3 regions of the Paenibacillus sp. FSL R5-0378 genome follow, and region 2 is predicted to be linked to each of the others. Evidence: predicted binding sites of a transcription regulator. Region 2 holds the regulator's gene; each other region holds the start of a gene.
What was found. Region 2 encodes CtsR, which represses protease genes until heat stress. Its sites were predicted from a motif close to ATGGTCAATAAAGGTCAAACA; they were not measured.
Positions count from the first base shown of each region.

Region 1: a site for CtsR is predicted at 1,508-1,528, ahead of clpP (ATP-dependent Clp endopeptidase proteolytic subunit ClpP). Genes of this name have one in related genera too.
Region 3: a site for CtsR is predicted at 1,773-1,793, ahead of MKY74_RS11980 (ATP-dependent Clp protease ATP-binding subunit). Genes of this name have one in related genera too.

Region 1 covers NZ_JBBPAY010000001.1:696,320-699,582, forward strand. The annotation lists gene MKY74_RS02990 (sugar-binding transcriptional regulator) at 55-1,092, opposite strand; tRNA gene MKY74_RS02995 (tRNA-Arg) at 1,333-1,407, shown strand; gene clpP (ATP-dependent Clp endopeptidase proteolytic subunit ClpP) at 1,616-2,212, shown strand; gene nrdI (class Ib ribonucleoside-diphosphate reductase assembly flavoprotein NrdI) at 2,639-2,998, shown strand; gene nrdE (class 1b ribonucleoside-diphosphate reductase subunit alpha) at 2,985-3,263, shown strand, end outside.
Region 2 covers NZ_JBBPAY010000001.1:1,451,604-1,454,866, forward strand. The annotation lists gene MKY74_RS06375 (GNAT family N-acetyltransferase) at 1-677, shown strand, start outside; gene MKY74_RS06380 (CtsR family transcriptional regulator) at 1,082-1,543, shown strand; gene MKY74_RS06385 (UvrB/UvrC motif-containing protein) at 1,573-2,097, shown strand; gene MKY74_RS06390 (protein arginine kinase) at 2,126-3,184, shown strand; gene clpC (ATP-dependent protease ATP-binding subunit ClpC) at 3,262-3,263, shown strand, end outside.
Region 3 covers NZ_JBBPAY010000001.1:2,541,720-2,544,982, forward strand. The annotation lists gene MKY74_RS11980 (ATP-dependent Clp protease ATP-binding subunit) at 1-1,555, opposite strand, end outside; gene MKY74_RS11985 (helix-turn-helix domain-containing protein) at 2,098-2,691, opposite strand; gene MKY74_RS11990 (polysaccharide deacetylase) at 3,005-3,263, shown strand, end outside.

The DNA.
Region 1 (3,263 bases), 760 kb from region 2:
TTTTATTTATTCAAAACAGGTAAATACCTGTCATGACATCAAAAAGAATGTTGTTTACTCGCCGTCGATTTCCCGGCAGATCTCGATAGCGGCCGCTTCGTCAACCACCAGAATGTCCTCGTGGCCGAACTTGAGCACCGCATGGATCGCTTTGGCCTTGCTTCGGCCGCCCGCAATGCCGATGACGGTCTCGGTCCGCATAATGTCCTCCAGCCGCAGCCCCAAAGTCATCATTTTATGAACGACAACGCCTTGTTCATTGAAATAGTAGCCAAAGGATTCGGCTACGGCTCCTTCCGACCGGATCTCCTCCACAGCGGCGGGATCCAGCCTTCTGCGGCGGGTCATCTCCATCGCGTCCCCGATGCCGTGCATGATGATGCGGCAGTGCCTGATCGCCTGCACGATCTCCTGGATGTTGCGGTCCTGCACCAGCGACTGATACGCTTCATCGCTCAGGAGGTCCGGCACATGCAGCAGCCGGTACTGCGCGCCGACGCGCTTGGCCATGGTGGATGCGATCGTATTCGCCTGAAACTCCACGCTTTCGCCAAGTCCGCCCCTAGCTGGCACGAACCAGCTGTTCTTCATCGGTACGGCCGCCTGCGGCGTTAGCTGCTCCGCCACTTCGGCGAGCGTTGAGCCTCCAGTCACCGCTACGGTGTCCCCTTGGTTCATGACGCCAAGCAGCGCTTTGGCACCCGCGCGTCCCAAGTCACGCTTCGTGAGGGGCGACGATTCGCAATCCCCGGGCACGACCACGACTTTGCGCAAGCCGTACGTCTGGCGGATCTTCTCGCCAAGATCATTGAGGCCGAACAGCACTTTCACCATCGGCTCCATCTGTTCGAGCAGCTTGCTTCCCGCCTCACTGACCCTCATCCCAGAGCTCTCGATCTCAATCAGGCCCTGGGACTTGAGAAGATCCGTCTCGGCCCGCAGCACCCGCTCGGTCATATGCAGGGATGCAGCGAGCGTTCTCCGGCCGATCAGCTCCGACAGCATGATCTGATGAAGAATGGTGTATCTGGTCTTGAGAACGTCCACGAGATCAGGCAGAAGCTGCTTTTGTATCTCTAATATATCCCGCATTTCTTTCCACTCCTGCAACTTCGCTTCCCTCTCTCCCCTGGCCCTAAAATGTCCCGGGTCAACGTTTTAAGTCCCACCACTATTCTACTCAATAATGGCGCTGGTTGCAAGTAGTCCACTGACTATAATTCACATCACCCTTTCCTCCTATACAGCATTTTCCTGATTCAAAAAAATTAATAACTTAACCCTTGCATTTTGAGGCAAGCTATCATATAATAACTCTTGCTATTGAATTTTGCGCCCGTGGTCCAATGGATATGACGTAGGCCTCCGAAGCCTGAGATCGAGGTTCAATTCCTCGCGGGCGCGCCATTTTTCTTCAATAGAAGAGAACGCAGAACGGTAACCGTTCTACGTTATGTTTTTAACCAAACGTACCACAGCCAATCAGATGGCTATTTTTTTTACCTTGAGTTTGACTTTCTTTGACTTTTTGTTTGAAATTGTTTATCATGTGGTTAATACGGTAACAGTATGTATAGAATGACCTATTTTGAGCCAATTAAGGGAGGTTTTCCACGTGAGTTATATTCCTATGGTCGTCGAACAAAGCAACCGCGGTGAACGGGCTTACGACATCTATTCCCGTTTGCTGAAAGACCGCATCATTTTCCTGGGCACCGAAGTCAATGACGTGGTCGCCAATTCTATCATCGCCCAGCTGCTGTTCCTCGCAGCCGAAGATCCGGAGAAAGACATCCATTTGTACATTAACAGCCCCGGCGGATCCATTACGGCCGGTATGGCGATTTTCGATACCATGCAGTTCATCAAACCGGACGTATCTACTATCTGCGTAGGCTTGGCCGCTTCCATGGGCGCGTTCCTGCTGAACGCCGGCGCCAAGGGCAAACGCTTCGGCCTGCCGAACAGTGAGATCATGATCCACCAGCCGCTCGGGGGTGCGCAAGGCCAGGCTACGGATATCGAAATCCGCGCCCGCCGCATTCTGAAAATGCGCGACACCTTGAACCGCATCCTGTCCGAACGTACCGGACAGCCGCTGGAGCGCATCGAGAAAGACACCGACCGTGACTACTTCATGAGCGCAGCTGAAGCGCAGGAATACGGACTGATCGATAAAGTTCTGGAAAGCACTCCAATCCAAGGCGTGTAAATATTCGCGGCTTTGGAACCGAAGAAAAACAGGGAATCTCCCCGAATCGATCCGCTTACGGATCGCCGGGAGGCTCCCTGTTTTTTTGTTTTTCAAGGCGTCAAGCAGGCTGCAAGCGCACCCATGAACATGATTCTCATAGGCTTGACCACATCAATATATTGATGCATTATTCTTACTACATGCCAAATATCATCTACATATTGATTTCCATCGGCATAGTATATATAACATATTTTCCCTCTATCCCAGTCTATTCAGTGTAGTTCTAGGATTAAGGGGTTTCATTTTCAGCGAAGCTGAACCATTCTGTGATCACAAGAATAACGACCACGATATGTGGTGTGGTTATCTACAATGACGTCAATAGACGTTTTTTTTGCGCCCGTGACCACGGCAGAGAACATTATTCAGGAGTGAAGGATCATGCTGATCGTCTATGATTCCAAGACCGGCAATGTCAGACGCTTTGTCAACAAGCTGAACATGAGAGCCATTCCGATCGAAGAGCAGGAGCAGGTGAATGAGCCTTACGTGCTCGTAACGTATACAACAGGTTTTGGGCAGGTGCCCGAGAAAGTGTCCAACTTCCTGTCGAAGAACAACCGCATGCTTCGCGGCGTGTCGGCCAGCGGCAACCGGAACTGGGGGCCTCGTTTCGCCAAGAGCGCGGATACGATATCGGAGATGTACCATGTGCCGGTCATCACCAAGTTTGAGCTTTCGGGAACGATGCGGGATACAGAGATTTTCAAAGAGAGGGTGCGGAGCATTGAAGCATATTGAACTCAACAACGAAATTATGCAGCGCGGATTGGACGGTTACTTTCAATTGGAAAAGGACCGGGAGGCGGTTGCCGCCTTTATGGAGGAAGTGGAGCGCGATACGATGAAGTTCGGCTCCCTGCGCGAGAAGCTGGATTACCTGATCAGCAACGACTACTATGAGAACGTGTTTGAGCATTATACCTACGACGAAGTCGAGTCCGTGTTCAACCTGACGGGGAGCAGCGACTTCCAATTCCAGTCCTACATGGCGATCTCGAAGTTC
Region 2 (3,263 bases):
GTTATAATGGATTAATGGTTCGGACGCGGGAATGGTGGACCCGTTCGGTACTGGACGAGGATGGACATACGGCGGTTTATTATTCGGCTTCAGGTGCGCCGGAAGGATATGTTCTTTATAAGGTGGAAAACAAGGAGTTTACCATCGATGAACTCGTTTATGTCACGGATGAGGCACGCCGTGCGCTATGGACATATATCGCCAATCACGATTCAATGGTGACGCTAGTAATCGTCAATTTCATGCCGATGGATGACAGTCTTACATATCATTTGGCCGATCCGCGGATTAACCAGGAGATTATCCCATATGGGATGGCCCGTGTCGTAAATATGAAGAAACTCGTCGAAACGTATCCTTTTACAGCCTCCGGCGAGGGGGGATCCGAGCGTCTAACGATTCAGCTGACGGATATGTATGCACCTTGGAATGAAGGCGTTTGGAGCTGGGCGTTCTCATCGGACGGAACCGCATCGGTCTCTCCCCTGGATTCATCTCAAGAACAGCAGGAAGAGATCCTTAGCTGCGACATCCAGGCACTGACCGTCCTGCTGACGGGGTTCAAACGGCCGGCTGAACTATACCAATCCGGACGAATTGCAGGCAGTGCGAAGGCAGTGAGCATCCTGGAAGCGCGGATCCCCGTCCGACAGACCTTGTTTATGGACTTCTTTTAATTATGGAATAAAATACCTTGCTGTACAATTCTAATGAGCCGGGATCCGGTCAGAATAATAACCCTCTGCATACGTTGCAGGGGGTTATTTCGTATCGGTGCGGTATAAAAAGAAGGAGAACGTCAAAAATGAAGATACACCCTCTTGGCAAAACGTGAGAATATGTTATAATTTAGATCAAAGAAAGTCAAAGTCAACGTAAATTCAAATGTATGTTTGTTTACGGTTGAACTCACAATAGTGAATGCGCAAGGTTTAGATCAGTTATAACATATTCACCGGGTTAAGATCCAGATTCGAGCCCAAGACCATTGGTTAAGTTTAAAGGAGATGGTTTGGGTATGCGAACGGACTAACGAATGACCATGAAGGTCTTGACGTTTTAACGTAATGGAGGATGAACAATGCGTAATATCTCTGATATTATTGAACAATATCTGAAGGGTATTCTGCATGATAGTCCCGAAGGAATGATTGAAATTCAGCGCAACGATCTGGCTGATCAGTTCTCATGCGTTCCATCCCAGATCAACTATGTGATCAGTACACGATTCACGCTGGAAAAAGGTTATCTTGTGGAAAGCAAGCGCGGTGGCGGAGGGTATATCCGGATTCAACGGATTGAACTCCCGCAATACTCGGCGCTTCATACGCATCTCCACCAAACGATTGGGGAACGCATCGATCAGAACGTGGCCGAAGGGCTGATCTATCAGTTGGAGGAGGCACGCATCCTTAGCAAACGCGAAGCGAGCATTATGCGCGCCGCGATATCCAGAGAGTGCCTGATGATCAAGCTTCCTTACCGGGATGAGATACGTGCTCGGCTGATGAAGGCGATGCTGATTTCTTTGTTAGGCAAATAGGCTTACGGAGAAAAAGGAGGTACATCGGTATGCTTTGCCAAGAATGTGGTAAGAGACCGGCGACTCTCCATTTTACCAAGATTGTGAATGGTGAGAAGACGGAGTTTCATTTTTGCGAATCCTGTGCCCGGGAGAAAGGGGAAATGATCCCCGGAACCTCTGGCGGATTTTCTATACACAGCCTGCTGTCTGGTCTCATGGACATTGACATGGCCGGCAAAGGGGCGGCAAGCAGCGCCAAGGCTGCTCAATCGCTGAGATGTGAAGAGTGCGGGATGACGTACTCGCAGTTTAGCAAGATCGGCCGGTTCGGCTGCAGCTCCTGTTATAAGTACTTCGGCAACCGCCTGGACCCTCTGCTCAAAAGAGTTCACGGCAGTACCGTACATGTCGGCAAGCTGCCTAAGAGAGGCGGCAGCAAAATTCAAGCCAAACGGAAAATCGACGGCTTGAAGCTCGAGCTTCAGCAGCGTATTCACGAAGAGGAATTCGAAGAGGCTGCGAAGCTGCGCGACCAGATCCGTAAGCTTGAGAAAGAATTGTCGGAACAGTAAAGTTCACTCGAAGGAGGAGGAATGCGTGATGCCAAATCTCCGGTTTACCGAGAAAGCGCTGAGCGATTGGATGCGCGGCCAAGCCGATGCTTCCGAAATCGTCATCAGCAGCCGGGTTCGGGTTGCGCGCAACCTGCAGCATCTTCCTTTTCCGCTATTGGCCACTCGCCAGCAGGCGGAGGAAGTGCTCAAACGTCTGACGGGTATTCCCAGTGATCACCTTCAGTCTTTTGGAACTTTTTATACCGTGGAGCTCGACCACATCGATCCGCTGGACAAAAGGGTGCTGGTAGAGAAGCATTTGATCAGCCCCAATTTGGCGAATGAATCCCAGAACGGCGCGGTCATCCTCAGTGAGGACGAATCGGTCAGCATTATGATTAACGAAGAGGACCATCTTCGCATTCAATGTCTATACCCCGGTTTTCAAATCCGCCAAGCCTGGGAGAAGGCCTCGAGCATTGACGATAAATTTGAGGAATATATCGATTACGCCTTTGACGATAAGCACGGGTACTTGACCAGCTGTCCAACCAATGTGGGCACAGGCCTGCGGGCTTCGGTCATGATGCACCTCCCGGCGCTGGTGATGACCCAGCAGATCAACCGGATTTTATCCGCTGTTTCACAAGTTGGGCTCACCGTTAGAGGAATTTACGGGGAAGGCAGCGAAGCAATAGGTAACCTGTTCCAAATCTCGAATCAGATTACCTTGGGACAGACCGAGAATGAAATCATCGACAACCTCCACAGCGTTGTGCTGCAGATTATCGAGCATGAGAAAAATGCACGCACGCGGCTTATGAACGATTCCAGACTCCGCATTACCGACCGCATCAAACGGTCCTATGGGATTTTATCCTACGCGGAAGTGATGGATTCGAAAGAGGCAGGGCAGCGTCTCTCCGACGTGCGCCTTGGAGTGGATCTCGGGATTCTTGAGGGACCGTCTATTTCGGTGATGAATGAACTGAATGTGATGACCCAGCCGGGCTTCCTGCAGAAAACTTACGGTCACGAGATGAACACCGAAGAACGCGATATTTACCGGGCGAAGCTCATCCGGGAAACCCTCGGAAAGCGCTGAGCCTTTATGATATACAGCTTTACGATGAAGAACGCAAGTGGAGAAGCGATGATAAAACTCATGGAGGTGCAGGAGATAT
Region 3 (3,263 bases), 1.1 Mb from region 2:
CTTCATGACCGACGTATCCTGGTGGCGAACCGATCAGCTTGGAGACGGAGTGCCGCTCCATGTATTCGCTCATGTCGAGGCGAATCATCGAATCGGTGCTGCCAAACAGTTCTTCGGCCAGCGCCTTGGACAATTCGGTCTTGCCGACGCCGGTCGGCCCGACGAACAGGAAGGACGCAATCGGCTTGGAGTCGCTGCGCAGTCCGGCGCGTCCGCGGCGAACGGCTTTGGCGACCTTGTCGACGGCTTCGCCCTGGCCGATGACGCGGCTTGCGAGGCGGGCGGCCAGATTTTTCATCTTGCCGCGCTCATCCGCCTGCAGCTTGCCGACCGGGATGCCGGTTTTTCGCTCGATGATGTTCTGGATATCCTCGACGGTTACTTCTAGGACCTCTCCGGCAGCGGCATCCCCGTTCAGACGCTGCTGCAGGTCGGCTTCCTCGTCGCGCAGCTTGGCGGCGAGCTCGTAGTTTTCATCGCGGGCGGCCGCGTCTTTCTCGATTGTGATCTGTTCCAGACGGGCGCGGATCTCGTCCGCACTGCCGACCGGAGCCCGCAGATTCAGCTTGGCGCCCGATTCGTCGAGCAAGTCGATCGCTTTATCGGGCAGGAAGCGGTCCTGGATATAGCGGCTGGACAGACGCACGCACGCTTCAAGCGTTTCGTCCGGGTAGCGTACGCCGTGGAACTGCTCGTATTTCGGACGCAGCCCTTTCAAAATTTTGATCGTTTCCTCGGCGGTCGGCTCGTCGACGGTTACCGGCTGGAAGCGGCGCTCCAGCGCGGCGTCTTTCTCGATCTGACGGTATTCCTTAAGCGTTGTGGCGCCGATGACCTGCAGCTCGCCCCGTGCCAGCACCGGCTTCAGGATGTTGCCGGCATCCATGGAGCCCTCCGCGGAGCCTGCGCCGACCAGCAGATGGATCTCGTCGATGAACAGCAGAACATTTTTACGCTGCTCCAGCTCGGCGATCAGCTGCTTGACCTTTTCTTCGAATTGCCCGCGAATGCCGGTTCCGGCTACGAGGGAGGCGACGTCGAGCGAATAGACTTCCTTGCTCCGCAGCTTCGCTGGTACGCTGCCCTCCGTAATGCGCAGCGCCAGCCCTTCGGCGATGGCCGTCTTGCCGACGCCCGGTTCGCCGATCAGCACTGGATTGTTCTTGTTCCGGCGGTTCAAAATTTCGATGACGCGGTCGATCTCTTCATCGCGGCCGATGACGTTGTCGATCTTGCCGCCGCGCGCCGCGTCGTTCAGATTGCGTCCGAGCTGGTCCAGCAGCCCGCCGCCGCGCCGTCCGCCTTCTTGAGCGGCGGCTCTCGGAGGCTGCTGCGCCGCGCCGGATACCGGCTGGCCGGATTGCATGAAGCCGCGGAACAAATCTTCCAACGGAGAAGAATAGCTGCCCGAAGGACCAAAGCCGGCCGCAAACGGCACGCCGCCGTTTACTTTGGCATAGCAATCTTCGCAAAGAAACAATTTCTCGGATTTATGGTTGACAGTGAGGCTCAGACCTACGGTTGCCTGGTTATGATTACAATGTTGACAGCGCATGAAGGCATGCCCCTTTCGTTAGTTAATGGATTAATCAATTTTTGAATACTTCATCTGGATGCCCTAATCAGGAAAACGGCTGCCCGCGCCTTACGGGAGCAGGCCGCCGGAATAAAGGGATAAAAGTCAGAACTTCCGTCAGGACAAAGACGGCTGCACCGAAAGTCAAACACCTAAAGAGGTTGTTCATGCAGTACAAGTTTGATCTTTCGCTCTGACTTTGACTTTCTTTGACCTTATTATACCTCACTTGGAACACATGTCAACAGGTTTTCAGTTATTTTTCGTAAGTATATAGAAAAAGGTTTGAGAGAAAGAACGGTTCGGCCTTTCGGCGTGCTTGAGGCGGAAAAAAGGCTGGAAGGCAAAGAAAAACGTCTATCGATGTACATTCGAAGAGTGTGACGCATTTAGCGGAACTTTATTGCGATATAACCGAAGCCCGGGCCTCCCGAAGCATGAAAAAAGCCCTGCCGTACGGAATGTCTCCGTAACAGCAGGGCGTACCTTGTATGATCAATGCGGTGAATAAGCCAAAAGTGTCATGATTCCTCGTCCTGCAATATGCAGTCGGCAAACAAAATGAATTTCGGGATGCGGAAAAATTGTTCCGCCCGGTCTTGAAAGCTGGCTGACGGCAGCGTCCCTTGGTGCAGCCATTTCCGGAACGTTCCGGGATGGATGTCCATCCATTCGCTGACGTCGCTGACGGACAGGTCGTGAACCATGCACAGCCCCGTTAGTATTTTGTTGCTGACAGGCGACCGAGTCAGCGTCCGGCGCATGAAGCGCGAAGAGGAAGGCTGACAGATGATCGGGCTTGTAGATGTAACGGTATGATTAAACAGAATGTGATGCGGATAGCCCAGGTATTGGCATACCTTGTCCAAATTCTTTTTTCCCGGGATCCGTCCTTCATATACCCAGGCGCTCACGCTCCGGGAAGAAACCGAAATGTCCTCAGCCAGCTGGGACAGCTTGATGTCGTTGGCCATCAGGACAGCCAGCAGCACGCGGTTGCGGATTTGGCAGCGGGATGGCTTGCGGAAGCGTTTGACGCGGATTCCTTTTCCTAAGTATTTGCGATTGATCAGAGACCACGCCTGAATGGAATGCGGTTCTTGTTGTTTAGGCATATTTCCTCCGATGATTTTTCTTAAAATTCTACAATAGTTTCGGCTACGTTTTCAATAGTGCTATCGCCTGTTTCTGCAAGGTCCCGGTTTTCAGCCGAATGACCCGGGAATTTACGGTATCCCGTTGTCAAGTGAATAATAGGAACTATTTTTTCACTTCAACCCCAAAATGCTTCCAATTCAGTCATCAAACTGTTACCGAATTGAAATTGAACTCGCCAGCCGGGAAGGGTACAATGCAAGGGTGCTAGATTACTAGATTCGCGTATCTACGACATCTTAGCCAAATCCGAGAGAAAAAGGTTGGTAGATTATGTTGAAAAAGAAGTTGCACTACTCGAAATGGCTCTTATCATTCCTGCTTGTTTTTAGCACTGTACTTTCGGCAGAAGGAGGGCTGGCTACAGCCGCGGGCAGCACGGCGTCCTCTGTCAAGGCTTCCGTCTTTGTCGCTGTCAATGACAAACTGATCACTTACGACCAGCCCCAGCCGCTTATACATAACGGTACATTGTTTGTACCCGTCGCCTCTACGGTTTCCCAGATGAATGCGTCGGCGAAGTACGCCGCAG